DNA from 4 places in the Bacillus sp. SRL337 genome. Region 2 is predicted to be linked to each of the others. Evidence: riboswitches for the same ligand, from Rfam matches in the RefSeq annotation. Region 2 holds a riboswitch; each other region holds the start of a gene.

Region 1 (5,455 bases), 1.4 Mb from region 2:
TGGTCCCCTCCTATTCATCAGCCAGCCAAGTCCGCAATAACTTGGCAAATTCTTCCGGTTTTTCCCTGGCCATTTTCTCCAATTGTTTTCTTCTGGCAGAGCCTTCAGTCTCTTTTTCTGTTCCGATATCAGGAATGTTGATTGGCATACTTTCTTCTGCAAATACAGATTCCTCTTCAACCACTTTCTTGTTTTTCCTTACCATCAAAATAATCAGCAGTATAATGACAGCAAGCAAGATTCCTCCTACAACATAAGTCCACCAAGGCAGGGAGGATGATGGCGTTTGGTCAAATTCCACCTTGCCGTTAAACGGCTGAACAGAAACGACAATTTTGTCTTCAATTGCTTCTGGTGTCAGTTCAGTGCCAGTTTCTTTATCAATCGAAGTTCTGATAATTGTAGATAAAATCTGAGAGATATCTTCCTGCCTGTCTTGAGGGAAAGAAGCAGGGTCTTCTGGATCAGGCGGTTCAACCATCACTTGAATACCGATGTCCCTGATTTTATAAGGACTTTCGACAATCTCTCTTCTAATTCTATTAACCTCATTATTTATCGTTTCTTCAATTCTTTCATAATCCCCATTGCCATTTTCGCCTTCTACGTACGTCCCGAGCCCATCACCACTATCTTCTGCAGCCGGCACACCACCAGCAGCTTCTCCATTGCCGGTGAAAGTCTCGGTGATTCTCTGGACACTTACAGCGATTCCTTCCATATTTTCTTCATCAACAGGCGTTACTTCGTTTACTTCCCTGTTTTCTTGGGTAAAGTCTATATCGGTAGTAACGGAGACAACCACTTTATTAAAACCAATTAACGTGCCAAGCATACTTTGAACCTGCTTTTGAATATCCTTTTCCACCCGGTTCTTAACATCCATTTGCTGGACTACACTTCCTCCAAAGGAAGAATTTTCATTTTCCAGTTCAAAATACTCAAATAATTGATTCATGATGACGATATTATCAGTAGGAAGGTTTGGAACACTTTTCGATACTAGATGGTATAAGGATTTAATCTGTTTCTGATCAAAATCAAAGCCAGGTTTTGTATTCAGGACGATTGAAGCAGATGCCTGTTCCGTGTCCTCGCTGACAAATACTCCTTTTTCAGGCAGTGTGATCATTACGTTGGCATCCTGAACACCTTCGATTCCTTTCATCAGGTTTGCAAGTTCCGTTTGCATGGCATCCAGTTTCATAACACCAAACTCATTGTCGGTCATACCGAAACCAGCATTTTGACTAAAAAAGGAATAGTCAATGCTTCCGGAATTCGGAATTCCTTCTGCTGCAAGTTCAACTTTCAATGTGTCTACCATTTCACTAGGGACCATTATCGTTGAACCGCCATCGGTGATTTCCGAAGCTATACCTCTTCCATCCAGGTTTTCTTTAATCGTTCCTGTCTCCGAGGGGGCCAGATTGCTATATAGCGGTACAAGATCTGTCCTTGTTGAAAGGAATCCTGTAATGGCAGCAGCTAAAATAACCACCAACAAAGCTGCACCATACATAGCCCTTTGTTTCTTGGTTCGTGATGACCAAAATGTATTTAATTGTTCTTTGTATTTTTTTACAGTTTCATTCATCTTAATCCCCCGGTTACTCTGTCTGATTTACGCGGCATTCATAACCGTAAAAGTTACATTGGCATTCTCATGATTTCTTGATATGCTTCGACTACTTTATTTCGGACTTCCATTGTCGTCTGAAGCGTAATACTGGCTTTTTGGGAGGCGACCATGATTTGGTGCAGGTCAACATTTTCGCCACGGACCAGCTTTTCCGTCAGCATATCGGATTCTTTCTGGCTGGCATTTACTTCTTCAATGGATTTTTTCAGGAAATCAGCGAAATTCTGCTGATTTTGTACTGGTTTAATGCTACTTTTCTCAAACGATGTACTTAATCTGTTATCTGTTGCTGAATAAATATTATGTATCGCCATAAGTATCCCCCTTATTTTCCGATTTCAAGTGATTTCATCATCATGGATTTATTAGCATTAAAGACAGTTACATTTGCTTCATATGAACGGGTAGCGGATATTAAATCAATCATCTCACGAAGCGGATCGACATTCGGAAGGCTTACATACCCATCCTGATTTGCGTCAGGATGTTCTGGATCATATACCAGATTAAAAGGAGTCTCATCGTCTTCCTTTATCTTTGAAACCTGGACACCATTACCTATGGCCCCCGAATCCTTAGTGCCCATAGCTTTATTTAGGAATGAAGAAAACCGCTCCCCATCAGGCTGAAATACCACTGATTTTCTTTGATAAGGCTGCCATTCACCATCGACCAGTTTTCCTCTTGTCGTATCTGCATTTGCCATATTGGATGAGATGACATCCATTCTTAACCTTTGTGCGGAAAGCGCAGAAGCTGATGTATTCATACCATGAAAGATTGACATTTCTACTTACCTCCCCTGATTACAGATTTCAAAGAATTAAATTTACCATTTATCCGGTCGGAAAGAGCATTGAAGTAGATTTGATTGGAAGCCATTTCTGACATTTCCTTATCAATATCAACCCCATTCCCATTGTGATTGTATTGGAACGGTTTACTTCTGACATTAAGATCGATATTTCCTCTGCCAGAAAATTCAAAATGACGGGGATTCGTTCTTTTTGCTTCGAAAGTGGAGATGGAATCATTCAACTGTTCTTTGAAACTGGTTGTCTTCGCTTTGTAATTGGGTGTATCGACATTGGCAATATTTTGAGATATCACCTTCTGTTTAGCCGAAGAATAGTTCAAACCATTTTCGAGTGATTGAATGGTGCTGGAAAACAAGCTCATTTTTTACACCTCTAACCAATATTTTGTCAAAGATTAATGGATTTTGACATTTTTTACGGAATCATAGTCTCTATTGTAATATTAAGAAAAATAGGTGTCTATGAATATCCTGTTAATTTTATTCCTACTAATTATTCATTTTTTTGAAGGACTTTTACCATATTTTCTAAGAAAATCTGTCATTCAAAGCTGTTAAAGGAAGTTTCTTCTTCTTCCAAAGGACTATCAGCCCTACTTTTTTCCAACATTTTTCTGTCTTCCTCTGCTGAAAACCGCCGCTTATGTTACAGACACATTACAATACTATAACTGGTAATGGCTCAAAAATCTTTAGGGAAAGTCTTCCAATCACATATGGAAAAATAACCCACTTAAATTCCTCATAAATATAGCGACCCCTATAGAGATCGCTCCGCAAACATGCAATGTCTCCATTAGGTAACCCGGCTGCCGATGTACAAAGAGAATTGTCTTTAGGCCCGTGGCTTTGCGTCCTCCCTTTTCAGAAAAGTTTGCCATTATCTAAGAATTGTTGTAGAAAATTGTCGGAAATAGTCTGTAATCTTATTGTACTATTTGTGATGTTAATTTCAACCCTTTCCCTTACATTACTATTAGGTCTTTATACCCCTTTTGAGGTTTTTTCACCTTTACTCCATAATATTTCTCGGAAATAAAAATGGCCGCCAATCCTTTTGGACTAGCGGCCAGTTCATTAATTTGTCTTTAATTTATCCAATTCAATCAGGAATTTATCATTTAGAACTTTGATATATGTCCCTTTCATCCCAAGTGAACGGGACTCAATGACACCAGCACTTTCAAGCTTACGAAGGGCATTCACGATGACTGATCTTGTAATTCCCACTCTGTCAGCAATCTTTGAAGCTACAAGTAATCCTTCATTTCCGTCAAGCTCTTCAAAGATATGTTCAATTGCTTCAAGCTCACTGTAAGATAGGGAGCTGATAGCCATTTGTACTACAGCTTTACTACGGGCTTCCATTTCTATCTCTTCAGATTTTTCCCTAAGGATCTCCATACCGACAACAGTAGCACCGTACTCACCAAGGATCAGGTCATCATCATCAAAGCTGTCTTCAAGGCGGGCAAGAATCAGCGTACCAAGACGTTCCCCGCCGCCGATGATCGGCACAATGGTTGTAAGGCCGCTTTGGAACAATTCTCTGTTTTCTACTGGAAATGCAGTGTATTGGCTGTCAATATCCAAGTTAGAAGAAGTTTCCTGTATATTGAAAAGGCTGTTTGTATATTCTTCAGGAAATTGACGATCTTCCAGCATTTTCTTCATTCTTTCATTCTCTATCTTCTGATTGACAGCAAATCCGAGCAGTTTTCCACGGCGGCTGACAACAAAGACATTTGCAATAATGACTGTACTCAAAGTTTCAGCCATTTCTTTAAAGTTCACAGGTTTTCCTGCTGCTTTTTGCAGCATTGCGTTGATGGTTCTTGTTTTACTTAGTAAATTCATTTCATTTCCTCCTAGTGCAACTAAATAGTTTCAAAAATTATTAAATAAGAATCGCGATTGACTGGTATAGTCCGCAATCAGGATACTGTAAATCCCTTGTAGTTTGCAATTATTTTTTACCCTCGGACGGTCGTCAGCAAACTTATAGAATGAACTGGCTCAAGTCTTTATTTTGAGAGATTGCTCCCAGCTTATCTTCTACATATGAAGGTGTGATAGTGATCTTCTCCATTGTGATTTCAGGAGCTTCAAAAGATAGATCCTCAAGCAGCTTTTCCATAATGGTATGAAGTCGGCGCGCCCCAATATTATCAGTATTCTGGTTCACTGAAAAAGCTATTTCAGCCATCTTACGAATAGCATCGTCAGAAAATTCAATTTGTATACCCTCTGTTTCTAAAAGTGCTATATATTGTTTAACTATGGCATTATCAGGCTCCACAAGAATCCTTACAAAATCCTCGACAGAAAGCTTCTTCAGCTCCACCCTGATTGGAAAGCGTCCCTGAAGCTCCGGAATCAAGTCAGAAGGCTTTGCCGTATGAAATGCCCCTGCCGCAATAAACAGCATGTAATCCGTCTTGACAGACCCGTGTTTCGTTACTACTGTAGAACCTTCCACAATCGGAAGAACATCACGCTGCACTCCTTCACGGGAAACTTCACCAGATGACTGGCTGGAGCTCTTGCTGGCGATCTTATCTATCTCATCGATGAATATGATCCCGGTCTGCTCTGCACGAACAATCCCTTCTTGTGTGACCTCATCCATATCAATCAACTTCTGTGCTTCCTCATTAATAAGGACAGGTCGTGCTTCCTTCACCTTCAGCTTTCTCTTTTTCTTCTTTTTGGGCATAAGTCCGCCAAGGGCATCCTGCATGTTCATACCCATCTGCTCCATTCCGGATCCTTGAAGCATATCAAACATGGATGCCTGCTGTTCTTCAAGTTCAACAGTGATGAACTCTTCTTCAAGTTCACCTTTTGCCAGTCTGTCTGCTATGACTTTTCGTCTCTCATTAATTGAGGTTTCTTCTTGTTTCTCATCATCATCCTGTTGTTGATTTCCTTGATTGCCGCCAAAAATCATTTCAAAAGGGTTTTTATAATTACTATTTTTCTTTTTGGCAGGGACG
Region 2 (5,455 bases):
CGGGTAATAACCTATTCTGCAGTTGATGGCAAATTAGAGAAGGAACAAGAGTACACGCTAAAGCCTGGAAGCGGCCCACGGCATATTACATTTCATCCAAATAAAAGTATTGCATATGTCATGACCGAGTTAAGCTCAGAAGTCATTGTGCTTCATTATGATGAAAAAGATGGAAGCTTTACAGAACAGCAATCCATTTCCACTATTCCGGAGGATTTTGAGGAAACAAATGATGGAAGTGCGATTCACATTTCTGCTGATGGAAAATTTGTATATGCGGGAAATCGGGGCCATAATAGTATTGCCATATTTAAGGTGGATGAAGAGACGGGCCAACTAACGTTTGTAGAATGGACATCAACAGAAGGGAATTGGCCGCGTGATTTTGTATTGGATCCATCCGAGGAATTTCTCGTTGCTGCCAATCAAAAATCAAACACCATGACTTTGTTCGGCAGGGATAAAGCTGCCGGAAAGCTCACATTAATCCAGTCAGGTGTAAAAGTTCCAGAACCTGTCTGTGTAAAGTTTTTAAATTTGTAGGATGAGTATATCATCTTGCGAACCTGACAGTAAGAGTTAAGCATACCTTTACCTTTGGCCACAAGCATGTAAACTTTTCCGAAGGCTCACCTTAGGGAAGGTATGATGTGATCATTGGAACCGGGCAATCTATATAAGAAGAAAAAGCTACCTTTAAATGCAGAAGGTAGCTTTTTTGTGCTGAAAGGGCCAGCTGGGGAATGACTAATCACTCCTTTCACCTAAAAACTCCCCAACAGTTTCATTGAATTTCACGCTATGCTCCCAAAACATCAGATGCCCGCCAAGTACTTCCAAGGATGCTTTCGGAGCCAGCTTGCTGAGGTAAGCCACCGCTGTGTCCGCCCAATGCTCAGCGACAATAAACAGAGTCGGAACAGACTCACTGCCGAGAGCGGCCTCTTTACGGTAATCTGAAAAAAGCCCTGATGAAAATAGATTGGCCGCAATATAATAGGGTGTCTTCAGTGATTGTTCAACGATCCATGTTAATTCTGTTTCTTTTAGTTCGCGTTGAATCATTACACCGGAAGCGTAGGCGGAGATGAATTCCCGTTGTCCTTTCGGGTTGCGAAGGTAGTTTGTATAGGCTGAAGCCATGTCATCCAGTAGTCCTTCAACCCAATCCCGGTCTTGCTGCAACGATAAAGATTTTGGCGGCATATCAATCAAAACAAGTGACTTGATTTGATCTGTTCCAAACTGGCGAATATATTCCCATACAGTTAAACAGCCGAATGACCAGCCGGCAAGCACTGGTTTTTCGACGTTTAGAGCTTCCAATACTTTTTGCAGATCAGTTCCATGTGTAACATAGTCGTTTCCGTGAACAGTCATCGTTGACCGGCCGTGGCTCCTTGGGTCGATAACGATTGTCCGGTGAGTTTTTGAAAAATGCTGGAGCTGTTCTGAAAAAACTTCTGTCGTGAATGTGAACCCTGGAATGAACACGATGGGGTCCCCGGTTCCGGCATCCTGGACAAATAACTCAATTCCCGGTTCAACTTCAATATACGTTCCTTTAGCTTGCATTATTTCCCCCCCTGTTACTGTAAATTGGCAAAACCCATAACCTAAATGTTACTTCTAAATACTATTCAATACAGAGTCATTCCATTTCATTTTTTAAAAATATCTATGGTGATAAAGAAAGGGGGACTGCGGGGGAATTCTTGGGGATCGCAACCATCACGGGTGTTCCCCGTGAAGATTTATAGATTGATCAGTCAGAAAGGAGCTCAGACAGCATGGAATTGAAGGAAACAGCATTCATCAATAGAGAGAAAGTGATTTGCTTCTCTTGCGGTCCAATCCTCTTGCTCTTCCCTAATAGCTGTGGATGATTTTCGCCGATTTCCCAATACTAAAGTTCGCCATTGGTCATATAAAAGTAAGCAGCCTTTCCTCTTACATAAATAGCGTGTGAGCCATGCAAAACATCTGCCTTATAGAATTTTATCCTTAATCAATGGACCGTACTATCATTATTTAATGGAATAGCATACAAGTATCGACAAAAAACGGCAAATTCTTTATACTATTATAGTACTATGTCATCGGGATATTTGTACTATTTTAATAAAGTGAAAACGGCAAACTTATCGAAAGGTAAGGACGCAAAGCTGCGAGTCTAAAATCCTCCGGGATAATGATAGTCGGGTTGCCAATGAATAATGATTATTTGGCTATCCCTGCCTATTTGGGGATGGCTTTTTTGTTTGGCTCCTGCGTAAAAGCCGTCACGACTAAAAGGAAAAGGAGATCAGAGATGATAGTCATAGATAAGAAGAAATATAAGATGGCCATTAATGAGGCAGCGAAGGAAGTTCATGTACAGGTTCTCGGATTAATGAGGGAAGAAGATGCTGAGGGCTATATGATTGACTTGCAGGATACCATTAATAGAGTCAATAGACGAGAGTATACGTTTGTTGTCGATGGGACCCATCAAACACCAGTCCCGTCAAAAGTTGTGCCGCAGCTGGAGCAGACCATGCAGTTCTATTCCACCCTGGGTTTTAAGGATACCCTCGTAGTAAAACCTTCATCTAAAATCGCTCAAGTGCAAATCAGGAATGCTCTTGAGAGGATAGATTTCACGGGTACATTTATCGATCAAGTGCCTCATTCCATTTAAGACAGACCAGGGAATACTTACATATTTTAAATTCGAAAGGATGTCGGCAAGTGCAAACAAAACTGGATTTATATACCTATGAAATCATCACAAAGGAACAAACAGAGTTGGTTCAAAAGGCAGCTGAGTGTCTGGCACAATCATTTATTGGATTGACTGTATCAGGCAAGTGGGTGCAGGAGCCGATGGTAGGGCAATTAAACTTAAAGTATGAAGATTTCTATGAGTTTACCAGGGAATATTTAGACTCTACCGTCCAGCAGGGATATTGTGCGGTCGCTATAGATGCTGAGGATCATGTTGTTGGTGTTCTTGCCGGGGACACAAACGCGCCAGAGATCATCGGAGAAGATGTATTTGAAGAATCGTTTTATGACATGAACGTCATTCTGCGTGTTTTGGAAGATGTGGATAAACGGTTTATGGAGGACTATGAAAAACGGAACGGAAAAGAGATTGAAGACGGGGAGCTGCTGCACTTATTCATGTTAGGAGTAACGGCTGAACAGGATCGCCATGAAGTTATTCAGCGATTAGGAAATATGCTGATCACAAAAGCGGCAGCACAAGGATTGAAGGCTGTTTTGGGAGAAGCGACAAATCCGAAATCGATACGCGTAATGGAGAAATATCATGATATGAAAAAGTATAAAGATCTGGAAGGGAATTTCATCGTTCATAAATATCGGGATAATAGTAAGCTGCATGGCATTTCTTCGGATATTGCCGATGGCACATATATACTTTTAAAAGAGTTGTAATGGGATTTCACTTCAAAATAGGGCTGCTTCAAAAACATTGTTGCTTTTAGAAGAGTTGTTTTGCTTTGCAGGGATTCACCTATTTTTTAGTTCTGGAAGTTCATATAAATCGTTTTTTTCACAGAGAAGGGTTTGATTAACTCTCATGGCTAAATCGCCAGTCAGTCATTTCAGTTGGCGATTGGTGGTTTAATGGACTGGTCCTTTAGCCGGTTTAATTGGAGACGCCAGATCGACATACCCTAATGAAAATCATAGCCATAATTCTGAGAAGGGCCTACTACTAGAGACAGGAGATTAAATGATCATGGAAGCTGTAATGCTGGGAATAATAATTGTATTGCTCGGAACATCCGTGTATTTTGCTTACCGGTATTTTTCGCTGAAAAAATATTCGCATATAAATAGAGAAATAGTAAATGGACTCAAGGAACTATCAGCAGGTAATGTCATAAACAAAGTTAATGAGAAAAATTCGGAACATACTGCTTTTAACGAGCTGATCAACTATTTAAGCCGTGTCAGGGAAAAGTTTTTCACATTCGCAAAAGATGTGCATGATACAGGGGAAAGCCTCGCTGAGAGCGGTGAGTATGCTTCTGAGAAGGCAGATATTGTAAGAGCTGCAATTGATGAGGTTGGAAGGGGGCTGCAGAAACAGTTAGTTGCAACCGAAGAAAGTTCCGTATCTATGGAAGATATGGCACAGGCGATTGAAGACTTGTCCGTGAGATCTCATCAAATTTCAGAACAATCGAATACGACCTTGGAACTGACTCAGGAAGGGAACGGAAAACTGAAAGACTCCTTGGAAAAAATGGAGAAGTTTAATCAAACGGTAAGTACAACAAATGAGGCAATAGAAAAACTAGGAGAGAAATCTCATGAAATTGGCACCATTGTAAAAGTGATTACAGGGATTTCTGAACAAATCAATTTACTTGCTTTGAATGCAGCCATAGAAGCAGCTCGTGCGGGTGAACATGGTAAAGGATTTGCAGTTGTTGCGGATGAGGTTCGAAAGCTTGCAGAACAATCGCGCCAGTCCTCTTCTGAGGTATCAAATATAGTAAAGAATATTCAAGAAGAAACAGACGTCGTGGTAAGTTCAATGAAACAGGGAACAGAGGAGTTTTCAGATACCAATTCTACTATTGTAGAGGTTGGATCCATGTTCGAAAAGATCCTTGCTACTACAAAAATCATTGCGGAAAACAACGCAAATTCTTCAGCAAGTACAGAAGAACTATCGTCCAGTTCCCAGGAGATCATGTCAACAATCAAAGAAATAGCATTCATCTCCCGGGAGTCGGTGGAAATGTTTGAAGAACTGATTGAAATCAGCGACGATGAATTACAGACGATGCAAAAATTAGTTAGGGAAGCAAACAGAATTGCAGAGTTGAAGAGTAATGTGGAAAAGTTCCTGTTCACTTGGAATCAAGCTATGGAATCAAAGGAGTCACTAGGCGGCCAAGATCCTGAAAGAGCAGCATAGCGGGAAAAGGACACCGGCAATTGCTTAGGTTCTAGTGTGGATACGTTTTATTCAATGTACAGGCACTCAACTTTATGAGGTGCCTCAGCTTATAAACAAAGTCCAATACGGATGATGTTTATAGGCTTTTTGTATATAAGTCAAGTCATCACCATTCTTGTCACCTTACAAACCTAGGTGTGTGAGTGGAGCGGAAGGCACATGGCCTCCTGTGGATAGAGGGGAGGTCCCGCAGGCTCCTGCGGGCGGTGCCTTGCGATAAGCCTACATCGGCTTGCGTGTTATAGTTCCTTTGTATTCTAATTTATACGCTGCTGAACGGCGGCTTTTTATGCCAACGAGGGGGGGCACCTCCATCAGGGCGGAGTCGTGCGCCTGGAGAAGGAATCACTTTTTTAAAAAAATGAGCTACAGTCTGAGTCACCTCCGCTTTATTGAGATACCTGTTTTATGATCACGGGAATTCTCCTTTCAATACAGAAAAAAGTTACTCAATTCACAATTCATCCTTAATAC
Region 3 (5,455 bases), 750 kb from region 2:
TCAGCTTTGTATCCATATTCCCGCCATGCGGACCGGGAGTTCCATTGGAGACCGCCTTTCCTTCAGGGGCTACACCTATAACGCCAACCATAGGGTTCAGCGGGAGCCTGATATCTTCATTAAACACTGCCTCTCCGTCAACAATTGGAATGATTTTTATCTCTGACTCATCGATTCGGTGCCCCATCACGCCAAGACCCGGTTCAACCATCATCACTCCCCTGTCTTCGAGTTCGATTTTATCGATCTTCACTTTCAATATATCCCCCGGCCTCGCTCCTTCTACATAGACTGCCCCCGTGGCCGGATTGATTTGATTCCAATCCATGGCTTCCAGTACGGTATCCTCTGAAGTGATTTGATTTTTAAAACAATCATAGGTTTCGATTGTGATACTGCTGCCTGATTCTACTTTTACTGATGTTGGATTTTCCTTACTGAATGCGTAAAAGAAATTTTCCTTTGTGACTTTCTGCATCGTCATCATCCCTTTTTTCTGAATTTTTCATTACTTTACCGTATTTTTTCTGAAACAAATAGTATTTAGTACACGTTTACCCCAGGGATCATCGGGAAAGTAACAATTGAAATGATAACTTTGAAAGGAGAAAACACAGTGAAAAATTTTCGTGTGGAATTCCATTTTGATAGCGACAAAACGGTTTCTTTTTTTATAGAAGATGAACGTACAGAGGCAACTGTCCTTCATAAAATCTTCGGGAATGATTCGGACCATTTTGTTTTCAAGGAAAATGATGTCCTTTACAGAATTCAGTTAGGCAAAGTCACTCACGTCACCGTGATAGAGGCTCAAGAATAAAAAAAGCAGTCTGGAATTTGCTTCCAGACTGCTTTTTTACGTTTCTTTGGAAACCACTTGGTTCCTCCCGGTTTTCTTTGCTTCGTATAAGGCTTTGTCTGCTCTGTTTAACAGTGAATCCAGAGTGTCGCCTTCTTGTCTTTCGGCTACACCGAAGCTGGCTGTCAGCGTTTCAATATTTTCAAAGTTATGTTCTGAGATATGCTTCCTGATTTTTTCAGCAAGAACGGCAGCCTGTGAGAGATTCTGATCCTTTAGAATCAGCATGAATTCTTCTCCGCCCCAGCGTCCGAGTAACTCTTTTCCCCCTATTACCTGGAGCGTTCTAACAGTGAATTCCTTTAGCAAGCGGTCACCTGCAGTATGGCCGTAGGTATCATTGATCTTCTTAAAATGATCAATATCCAAGTATATAATAGATAGGTCCTGCTGGTTGTCCAGGACCTGGATCAATTCCTGGTCTAATCTTCTGCGGTTGGGCAGCCTGGTTAGATAATCGGTGTTGGCGGTTTCCTCCAATAATTCTGCTTTGATGTAATTTTGTTTCACGGTCTGGAGGAAGAAGAGGGTCACAATGAAGACAAGATTCGCGAAGAAGTAGTGAACCAGCTCGTATATTGCAGGCGTTCCGATTAGATCAGGCAATTTATAAAAAGCTACACCAAGAAACCATAAGTATGTAGAGATGGTTGTAAGCAGGGCCCACTTGGTGTTCAAGAGGAAAAACAGAAACATGTAAAACATAGGCATCCAATAGGTGAACGGCCCAAGTGTCATCGTCCGCTCCAGTTCAAAGCTGACTGCATGGGTGAATCTGATGGAACTTACCAAACAGACTGCAATGATCATAATTTTTTCGGATGTTTCAATCCAGCTTTTCTTGAAAAAGACGATTAATGCGGAAAGAAAAAATAGTATTACAAGAACAGCCAGTATTGTCTTATTAATAAAATCTGGAGACTCCGCACGCCCTTCTTCATACCACCCTAAGCATGATATGAAAAGAAATATAGGCAGCAAAACAGCATAAAATCGATATTTTAACCTTTGTATTGACAATGGCTTTGCATTTGTCATTGTGACTCTCTCCCTATATGACTACTTTGTGGCAATAAAAAAAACGCACTCAAAGAGGGCGCCATCATTTGTGTGCAACTGGCTGGCATATCCTTTTCGGATGGTAGCCCCTGTAGTTTTGCGCCCCAGCCTTTCGACTGATTTGCCCTTAGTCCTTATTCACCTGGTACTTATAGCCTATATCATACACTGGAATTATATTGAAATCAAGAATCGAGTGTTCCCTTTAGCGCTTTAAAGCACTCGGGGACAGTCCCCGGCTGCTTTAAAGCGTTAAAGGATTAATTTGATGAAGCTATTATAATACGTTAATCAGTAATAAAAATTTCCACTAATATTTTTATTGTTTTTTTGCTATAATAGTAAATCGTAAGAGAAATGGCATCTGGCATTTATATCTTGCAAATATAAATCGATAGGTGGAAAAGAATATGAGCGAAACAAAACCATACAGAGTCCTTCTGTACTATAATTATGTAACAATTGAGGATCCTGAGGCGTATACAAAGTACCACAAGAAGCGTTGTGAGGAAATGGGCCTTAAAGGACGCATTCTGATCGCGAAGGAAGGGATCAACGGAACGGTTTCCGGTACGATCGAAGCGACAGAGCAATATATGGACATGATGAAGAACGACCACCGCTTCCATGATACAGTATTTAAAATTGATGAAGCGGATGAGCATGCATTCAAGAAGCTTAAGGTAAAACACCGTTCGGAATTGGTCACTCTTCGTCTTGAAGATGATATCAATCCACATGAAATCACCGGTGAATACCTGAATCCGAAAGACTTTTATGAGCAAATTCAACGTGATGATGTTGTCTTGCTTGATGCACGGAACGACTATGAATACGATCTGGGACACTTCAGAGGAGCAATCAGACCGGATATTGAAAACTTCCGTGATCTTCCTGACTGGGTCCGTGACAATAAAGAAATGCTGGAAGGCAAAAAAGTTATCACTTACTGCACAGGCGGAATCCGCTGTGAGAAATTCTCAGGCTGGTTGAAGCGCGAAGGCTATGAGGATGTGGCTCAGCTGCACGGCGGGATTGTGACTTATGGTTATGACCCCGAGGTTCAAGGTGACCTTTGGGACGGACAGCTTTATGTATTTGATGAAAGAATCGCTGTTCCGGTGAACCGCAAAGAGCATGTCGTTGTCGGCAAAGATTACTATACCGGCGAGCCATGTGAGCGCTATGTGAATTGTGCTTACCCGCCATGTAACAAGAAAATTCTATGCTCTGAAGAAAATGAACACAAATATATGAGAAGCTGCTCTCACGAGTGCCGTACTCACGAAGAGAACCGTTACGTGATGGAGCACAACCTTTCTGAAGAGGAAGTAGCAGAAAGACTTCGTAAAATTGAAGAAGAAGATGGCGTGAAAGCTTAAATAGATATGTAAAAAAGCGTGAGGACGGAGGTCCTCACGCTTTTTATTTGATTAACGCATTAACGCGATGAGAGACAGTCCCCCATCGCGTTAATGCGTTAATATGACAGGGGACAGTCCTTTAATACGTTAACGTAACAGGGGACTGTCCCCGACTGCTTTAAAGTGGTGAAGCATTAAAGTTCGAATTCCCACTCGTCTTTGAGTTTGAGGTAGAGGACGAGGAGGATGTTTTCGAGTTCCTGCTCGGTTTGCCTTTCGATTTCCATCCCGATCTTAATAAGGATGATATCTGCGACCTGCCTTGTCAATACCAGCCTTTGATTCTGTTCCACATGGGTGAACCGCTGGCTGTAGGTCCTCAGGAGCTTCCACTCTTTAGCACCCAAGGCTCTGAGTGCACCTTCTTCAATGTCGAGGCTTTCCTTGCTGAGCCCCCTGGACTCTACCTCCTTTTCGATAGGGCTTTTCTTCTTCGCTTTTTTCTTTCTTCTTTCATGGACGACCATCGTGCCGGCGGTAATATCCCCAAGCCGCTTATGCTTTCCATGGAAGAATACCATCAGCATCCCCACAAAATAATATACCGGCATCATATCGACAATCCTTAAGATATTGCGGATGAAACTTGAGAGAAGCGTGATGCTCTGACCATTATCCTGGATGACCCTGATACCGATCAATTTCTTCCCCAGCGTCCTTCCGCCGGAAAAAAATTCATAAACTAAAAAATAGCCCCAATTCAGCACAAACATGGCGACTACAACGATGGCAATCGTCCCGGAATGAAAGGTCTGTGCCTCGATGAACGGGTTTTGAGAGGAAATATTCAATGTCCACGCCAATATAATGATCACTAAGATATTAATGACTGTCAGCAATATCTGGTCTATCAAGAACGCTGCAGCCCGGCTTCCGAGCCCCGCCGTCCGAAATTGGAGCGACACATACTCGGGTGTTTTGATATCAATCTGTTCCTCGCGCATATCCGATTCCTCATTTCCTGATTTTTATACTATAATAAAGATGACGGAACCATCCAATAATTACATATTTTCCGACAAGTGACAAATGCACCCGAAGTTGCCGGAAATATACCCTATTAAAAAAGCAGGTGTTTTTATGAACTCTAAACAATTCATCCAGCAGCATCGAAGTGATTGGAAAGAGCTGGAGGAACTGATCGCAAGCATGCCTAGACGCAAAAGTAAGATCAAGGGAAAGGCTATTGACCGCTTCAGCCGGCTTTATCAAAAAGCTGCCCAAAATCTTTCCTACAGCCAGACCTACTATCCTCAAGAAGATGTGACATCTTACTTGAATGAACTTGTCTCTAAATCTCACAATCTCTTGTACCGCGACCAAATCTCCAGTTGGAAGCAGATCCGCCATTTTTTCAGTGTCACCTTTATCGGTTTGTTCCTTCAGCAGTGGAAGATGATCCTTTTCGCCATGCTACTTTTCATCATCGGAGCAGTCGGAAGCTTCTTCTCCGTTGCCGGTGACCCGCTTCATATTTATTCTGTACTGCCTGAAAATATGGCCCAGGGATTTGATCCGGAACGGCTTGGTGAAAATGAAGGAAATGTTGATGCCCCAATGATGTCCGCTACCATCATGACAAACAACATCCAGGTCGCATTGCTGGCTTTTGCAGGCGGCATTACATTCGGCCTTCTGACCGTGTACTTGCTGATTTATAATGGCATCATCATTGGAGCGATTGCTGCCCTTTTCTGGCATTACGGAAAAAGCTATGAGTTCTGGGCTTATATCGTGCCGCACGGGATGATCGAGCTTACGGCGATTTTCATAGCCGGAGGTGCAGGCTTGCTCATGGGTTATAAGCTGTTCGCACCGGGCCGTTACTCGCGGGGCTATCAATTAAAGCAGCAGGCAAAACGCTCTGTCCTGCTGCTTCTCGGTACAATTCCTTTATTCGTGATCGCCGGTATCATTGAAGGCTTCATCACACCTTCCACTCTATCACTGGAAGTCAAATACGTAATTGCCGGATTGACGGTAATCGGATTGATCCTTTATGTCCTGATTGGAAGCATGCTCCTGAAGAAAACGCGAGTGAACCTCGTCTAACCGGTGTAAATACGTTGGTAAAAGCATAAGAAGATGCGTGGTCTCCTGCTGGATCAGCGGT
Region 4 (5,455 bases), 550 kb from region 2:
CCAGGAAAGTTGCTCCTGCCCTCGCGACAGGATGTACAGTTGTCATAAAACCGGCTGAACAAACGCCGCTTACTGCATTAAAAATGGCTGAGCTTGCCGAGAAAGCCGGCATACCAAATGGTGTCGTCAATGTCGTGACCGGGGATGCAAAAGAAATCGGCGAAACCTGGCTTTCCGACAGCCGCGTCCGCAAATTAACCTTCACTGGCTCTACTGAAGTAGGAAAACTATTGATGAGAGGCGCTGCCGACACTGTCAAAAAAGTCTCGCTTGAGCTGGGGGGCCATGCCCCTGTCATCGTCATGGATGACTGCGACATCGATAAAGCCGTTGAAGGTGTCATTGCAGCTAAGTTCCGGAATGCAGGACAGACATGTGTCTGCTCAAATCGGATCTATGTCCATGAAGACATTGAGAGGAAATTCACTGAAAAACTGGTTGAAAAAGTGAAGCAGTTAAAAGTCGGCAATGGATTGGACGAAGGAGTCGATATCGGCCCCCTAATCGATGAAGCTGCTGTCCAAAAAGTCAAAAAACACGTAGAGGATGCACTGCAAGCCGGGGCATCCCTTGAATACGGGGGAGAGACAGGCGGAGGATTATACTTCGGGCCTGCCATACTATCCAATGTAAAAGATAATATGCTCTGCATGACGGAAGAAACCTTCGGCCCATTGGCACCGATTTCCACCTTCTCTTCTACAGAAGAAGTAATCACACGTGCCAACGATTCCATTTACGGATTGGCCGCTTATGTCTTCACTGAAAATATCACAAAAGGGATTACCATTTGTGAAGCTCTGCAGTATGGCATTATCGGATTGAATGACGGTCTTCCTTCCACACCCCAGGCGCCATTTGGCGGTTTCAAACAAAGCGGACTGGGCCGTGAAGGCGGGCATCATGGAATTGAAGAGTACCTTGAAGTGAAATATATTTCCCTTGGATTATAACTGCTGCATAGCACGCAGAAAAGATGCGCCAAACTCCATCCAATCATCGATAAAAAAAGAAAATAACAAAACCAGTCGAGGACGAAATCTTTTTAGATTTCGTCCTCGACTTTGATTAATATTTAAGAATTCTTCAGTGAACAAGATAACTCACTTAATTAGCACCAAATGAACAGGAGCACATTCGCTGGCTCTTTTCGTAAACCTTCTGGCTGTTTAACCTGAATTGCGAAATTCATTGTCCCCACTTCAACAGAAATAACTCGATAAGAAAGAAAGAGCTCCTCTTCCTTTGAGAATCCTTAGTATACAAGGGGCAAATCCAGCAATCTATACGATTTGGTCATATGGATGTAAAAACGTATTTTCCTGTGATTTCATTTTTGACTATTTCTCATTAATAAAGGTGAACGGCCTGCGAAATATAGCGTTTTCTTATTTTCCGCTATTCAGGAACATCCATTCACCATCTTTTTCCTGCCTCTTTTTTCTTTATACATATTTTTATCCGCTGATGTGTACAGCTCATTCATTTTACCGATCGAGGACAGGCTGGAAGCAAAACCTATCGAGAGCATGATGTTAATTTTTTTACTAGAGCGATTGTAACTCGCAATCTTTTGAAGGATGTTGTTTTTCATTTCTTCCGGTGGATATCTCCCTGGATCCTTAATCAAGATGGCAAACTCATCACCGCCGATCCTGGATACAAGAATTTCTTCATTTTGCAATGCCTTGAGAATCTTGCTGGTTTCTTTTATCAGTTCATCGCCTGTTCTATGGCCATGCGTATCGTTATAATATTTCAGCTCATCCAGATCACAGAGCAGGAGAGCCACAGGCTGTTCCTTTGACTCATCGAGTATCCCGGATTCGTTTTCAAAGAAAAGCCTGTTATATAATCCTGACAACCCATCATGATGAGCTTTGTAAACCAGTTCTTCCTGAAGCTGCATCTTCTCATCAATATTCCTGATGACTCCTTGAATAGCCGTGATCTCGCCATTTTTATAGATTGGCGTCGCAAATTCTTCGAAGTATTTATAATTTCCTTCTGTATCTTTCCATCTTTGGACGATCGGCTGATTATAATCCCATTCTCCAGAAAGTTTTTTCTCTAGTATACCCCTGTCTTCCGGATGAAGAATTTCCATGCAAGTCTCTGCATTTGCCATGCTGCGCACCTGAATTCCAGTTCCTAATAAGCTGTCTATGGACGGGCTCAGGTATTTGAATTTAAGTGCAGGCTTTATTTCACAATAGTAGATGATATCCTGAGACCTTTCAACAAGCTGAAATATCCTTTTTTCATTTACTCTTGCTTCTGAATTCTTAATATAATCAAAGGCTTTGAAGAGCGCAATCCCAACGGCAATGCCCCCAGTTAACATCCATACCCCCATGGCGAACCTCCTTATTACAAGTTATAAGAAGAAATGATTTCTTTCAGATGCCTGCCGCAGTTTTCCAATTTTTCAGGTCTGCCAAGATAATAGCCCTGGCCAAATTGTATTCCGATATTCTTGGCAGCAGCCAGGTCCTCTTTTGTTTCAATGCCTTCCAATATGAAACTGGTATCTTCCTTTGCAAAGTCAACGATTGCTCTAAGCAGCCTCTGCTTTTTCGGGTTGGTTGACAGGTCCTTTGAAAAGTAACGGTCAAACTTAATGATTTGCGGCTCCAGCTCCAGAACCATTTTCAATGAGGAGTTCCCTTTTCCCAAATCATCCATTGCAATCAGAAATCCCCGTGATTTCAAGTCATGAAGGATGTTCCTGAATTTATTAAAGTCATCATTCTGCTCTGCTTCATTGATCTCCAAGACTACTTTTTCCGGAGGCAGCTCAACTTCCTCCAGGAGCTTATGTAAAAATTGAACAAAAAAAGGATGCTTGATGGTTGAGGGGTACAAGTTGACTGAAAGGTAAGGAAAACTCATATTTTTCCGGGAGAAGTACTCATTAAAGACATTGATCGACCGCTTAATGGCTGCTGTATCCAATTCATACAGAATCCCGGATCTCTTGGCATGGCAAAACACCAGTTCAGGATTGGAATCGAAATCACAACGGAACAAGCTCTCATAGCCAATCAGACTGCTGCTGTTAATCTCATAAACTGGCTGAAAGACATTCCAGAACTTACCTTCAGTGATAATATCAGATAGTGTTAGATTCATAATAAGCTCCTGTTCTCTGAGGTTGAAGTAAAATAGCCGGAATGACAAAAAGACCATTCCTCCCCGGAATAGTCTTTTAGACTCGTAGAAAATCCGGCAGCTGGCTGGCATAGTCTTTGGACTTTAGCCCCTGTAGCTTTGCGTCCCCGCCTTTCGATGGGTTTGCCTTTATCAAATTAAATTTGAAATTATTTACACTTTCATTATATAGGTACTTTTACCCTGATGCAATATTCATGACTGATGCGGTCACAAAATTATTTCGGCAAAGATCTCTGGATTTTGTCGAACTCTTCCATATAGTAATCGGTAAGTTCAGGATATTCCTGTAATCCCTGCCTGCCTTTTTCACTAATCTGATAGATGCCGCGTTCTATCCGCTCAAACCACTTATAATAGTTTTTACTAAGAATGGATTGAGTCTTTTGACCTGTTCCCATCTTCACCAGATCCTTCGGGGCAAGTGGTCCTGACTGCTCCAGATAACAGGCAATCTGAATACAGCTTTCTTTATATGCAGTCATGATCTTGGTCTTGCTGCTGCCCCCGACATTATAGTCGGCACTTCTGCCTTCGATTTCGGCCAAGAGCCGGGTTCTCCTGCGGCTGCTTCCCTGTTTGCTCTTCTTTAGGTCGAACGGTTCCGGATGCTGGATAAACTGTGGCTTCGGTACTTTATTCTCAACTGATACAGTGATCAAGCCAAGCTCCAGCCTTCGGACCAGATGCCGGATATCCTTCCAGCGCCTCGACCTCATATTCTTGGGGCGTGGGATGGCTATGTACACAAACTCCGTGAGCCGCTGCCGTTTAGTGGCCTGGATCAGCAGGTCAACCGTCAGATTGAGTTTCAGCTCCACAATGATTAAGTCTTCCCCCTTAACCGCAGTCAGATCACAATCATTCACTTCCCCATTCACCTTGTAGCCCTCTTTTGTGAAGTGTTTCTGGATAGGTTTATAAAGATCAGCTTCTAGAATTTTTTTCTTCTCCTTCATTGTAAAAAACCTTCCTGCAATATTAATCAACTGTTAAATTACTATGCTCTTTCCTGAACTTTGTTGCGATTTAATATGAATGGCAAAATATATCGCCTAAACTCACTAGAAATAGCTTAAAAAACAAGAAAGAAAAGAGCTGTTTTTTATTCAGATAGCAACAACCCCGTATCCCAGGGAAAAGTTCGTCCCTTGGGGTATTTCCAGCAGCTACAATCAATTCAAAAATATCGTATTAATAAGAGTACCCCCATTATACCGTACTTCCTGAAGCACCGTAATGAATATCCATTTTTGCTCCAAGCTGAATAGTTTCTCCGCACAGAAGGATAATACACATCAAATGATACAAACTGGAGGACTTCCAATGGTAAACAGAAATGTAATGAACAGATTGTTGAAAAGCACAATTTTATCTGCTTTATTCAGTTTCATCTTGATTTCAATGACGGTTTTTCATCATTTTCAAATCCAAAAGCTGCTAAAGGAGATTCTTGAGAAGGTTGAGGGTGGGGGAGTGAGCAGGTTGAAGCGGAATGGAACAGAGGGCATCGGTTAAGGTAAGGGATTGGGTGCTGTTACTGGACCTTTTCGTAAACTGCGGTTTTTGGCGGGATTGTGGTCAATCGTATGAATGTTTTCCGCGACAATACCTTTGGGGCCATGGGTTGGGTCTCGGTTTTGGGCTTTTCGCGACAGCTTCTCTGGGATTCCAGTCCATCCTGTCGCGATTCACGGCTTTTCGCGACAGCTTCTCTGGGGATCCAGTCCATTCTGTCTCGATTCCAGGCTTTTCGCGACAGCTTCTCTGGGGATCCAGTCCATTCTGTCGCGATTCCAGGCTTTTCGCGACAGCTTCTCTGGGGATTCAGTCCATTCTGTCGCGATTCCAGGCTTTTCGCGACAGCTTTTCTGGGGATCCAGTCCATTCTGTCGCGATTCCGCCCATTTCGCGACAGCTTCTTTGCGTTTCCATTCAATTTTGTCTCGATTCCGGGCTTTTCGCGACAGCTTCTCTGGGGATCCAGTCCATTCTGTCTCGATTCCAGGCTTTTCGCGACAGCTTTTCTGGGGATCCAGTCCATTCTGTCTCGATTCCGGGCTTTTCGCGACAGCTTCTCTGGGATTCCAGTCCATCCTGTCTCGATTCCAGGATTTTCGCGACAGATTCTCTGGGATTCCAGTACATCCTGTCTCGATTCACGGCTTTTCGCGACAGCTTCTCTGGGATTCCAGTCCATTCTGTCTCGATTCCGGGCTTTTCGCGACAGCTTCTCTGGGGATTCAGTCCATTCTGTCGCGATTCCGGGCTTTTCGCGACAGCT

The links. A riboswitch is a leader RNA that binds a small molecule or an ion and turns the genes downstream of it on or off. The one in region 2 is predicted to bind cyclic di-GMP.
Region 1: linked by a shared signal. The riboswitch ahead of flgB (flagellar basal body rod protein FlgB) and the one ahead of AC4E8A_RS01640 (hypothetical protein) in region 2 are both predicted to bind cyclic di-GMP.
Region 3: linked by a shared signal. The riboswitch ahead of AC4E8A_RS21145 (GGDEF domain-containing protein) and the one ahead of AC4E8A_RS01640 (hypothetical protein) in region 2 are both predicted to bind cyclic di-GMP.
Region 4: linked by a shared signal. The riboswitch ahead of AC4E8A_RS04195 (EAL domain-containing protein) and the one ahead of AC4E8A_RS01640 (hypothetical protein) in region 2 are both predicted to bind cyclic di-GMP.

Annotation. Positions count from the first base shown of each region.
Region 1 covers NZ_OZ481793.1:1,673,532-1,678,986, reverse strand. Annotated here, with positions in the region: gene fliF (flagellar basal-body MS-ring/collar protein FliF) at 11-1,597, opposite strand; gene fliE (flagellar hook-basal body complex protein FliE) at 1,651-1,956, opposite strand; gene flgC (flagellar basal body rod protein FlgC) at 1,968-2,429, opposite strand; gene flgB (flagellar basal body rod protein FlgB) at 2,432-2,821, opposite strand; cyclic di-GMP riboswitch class I at 3,256-3,348, opposite strand; gene codY (GTP-sensing pleiotropic transcriptional regulator CodY) at 3,537-4,316, opposite strand; gene hslU (ATP-dependent protease ATPase subunit HslU) at 4,459-5,455, opposite strand, start outside.
Region 2 covers NZ_OZ481793.1:307,675-313,129, forward strand. Annotated here, with positions in the region: gene AC4E8A_RS01630 (lactonase family protein) at 1-543, shown strand, start outside; gene AC4E8A_RS01635 (alpha/beta fold hydrolase) at 748-1,575, opposite strand; cyclic di-GMP riboswitch class I at 2,125-2,211, shown strand; gene AC4E8A_RS01640 (hypothetical protein) at 2,312-2,680, shown strand; gene AC4E8A_RS01645 (hypothetical protein) at 2,731-3,441, shown strand; gene AC4E8A_RS01650 (methyl-accepting chemotaxis protein) at 4,259-4,939, shown strand.
Region 3 covers NZ_OZ481793.1:4,210,082-4,215,536, forward strand. Annotated here, with positions in the region: gene AC4E8A_RS21135 (acetamidase/formamidase family protein) at 1-478, opposite strand, end outside; gene AC4E8A_RS21140 (hypothetical protein) at 617-820, shown strand; gene AC4E8A_RS21145 (GGDEF domain-containing protein) at 857-1,897, opposite strand; cyclic di-GMP riboswitch class I at 1,968-2,054, opposite strand; gene trhO (oxygen-dependent tRNA uridine(34) hydroxylase TrhO) at 2,329-3,300, shown strand; gene AC4E8A_RS21155 (RDD family protein) at 3,477-4,286, opposite strand; gene AC4E8A_RS21160 (stage II sporulation protein M) at 4,423-5,394, shown strand.
Region 4 covers NZ_OZ481793.1:855,609-861,063, reverse strand. Annotated here, with positions in the region: gene AC4E8A_RS04205 (NAD-dependent succinate-semialdehyde dehydrogenase) at 1-953, shown strand, start outside; gene AC4E8A_RS04200 (sensor domain-containing diguanylate cyclase) at 1,403-2,356, opposite strand; gene AC4E8A_RS04195 (EAL domain-containing protein) at 2,371-3,132, opposite strand; cyclic di-GMP riboswitch class I at 3,225-3,309, opposite strand; gene AC4E8A_RS04190 (DUF2161 domain-containing phosphodiesterase) at 3,390-4,130, opposite strand; gene AC4E8A_RS04185 (hypothetical protein) at 4,498-4,689, shown strand; gene AC4E8A_RS04180 (hypothetical protein) at 4,709-5,455, opposite strand, start outside.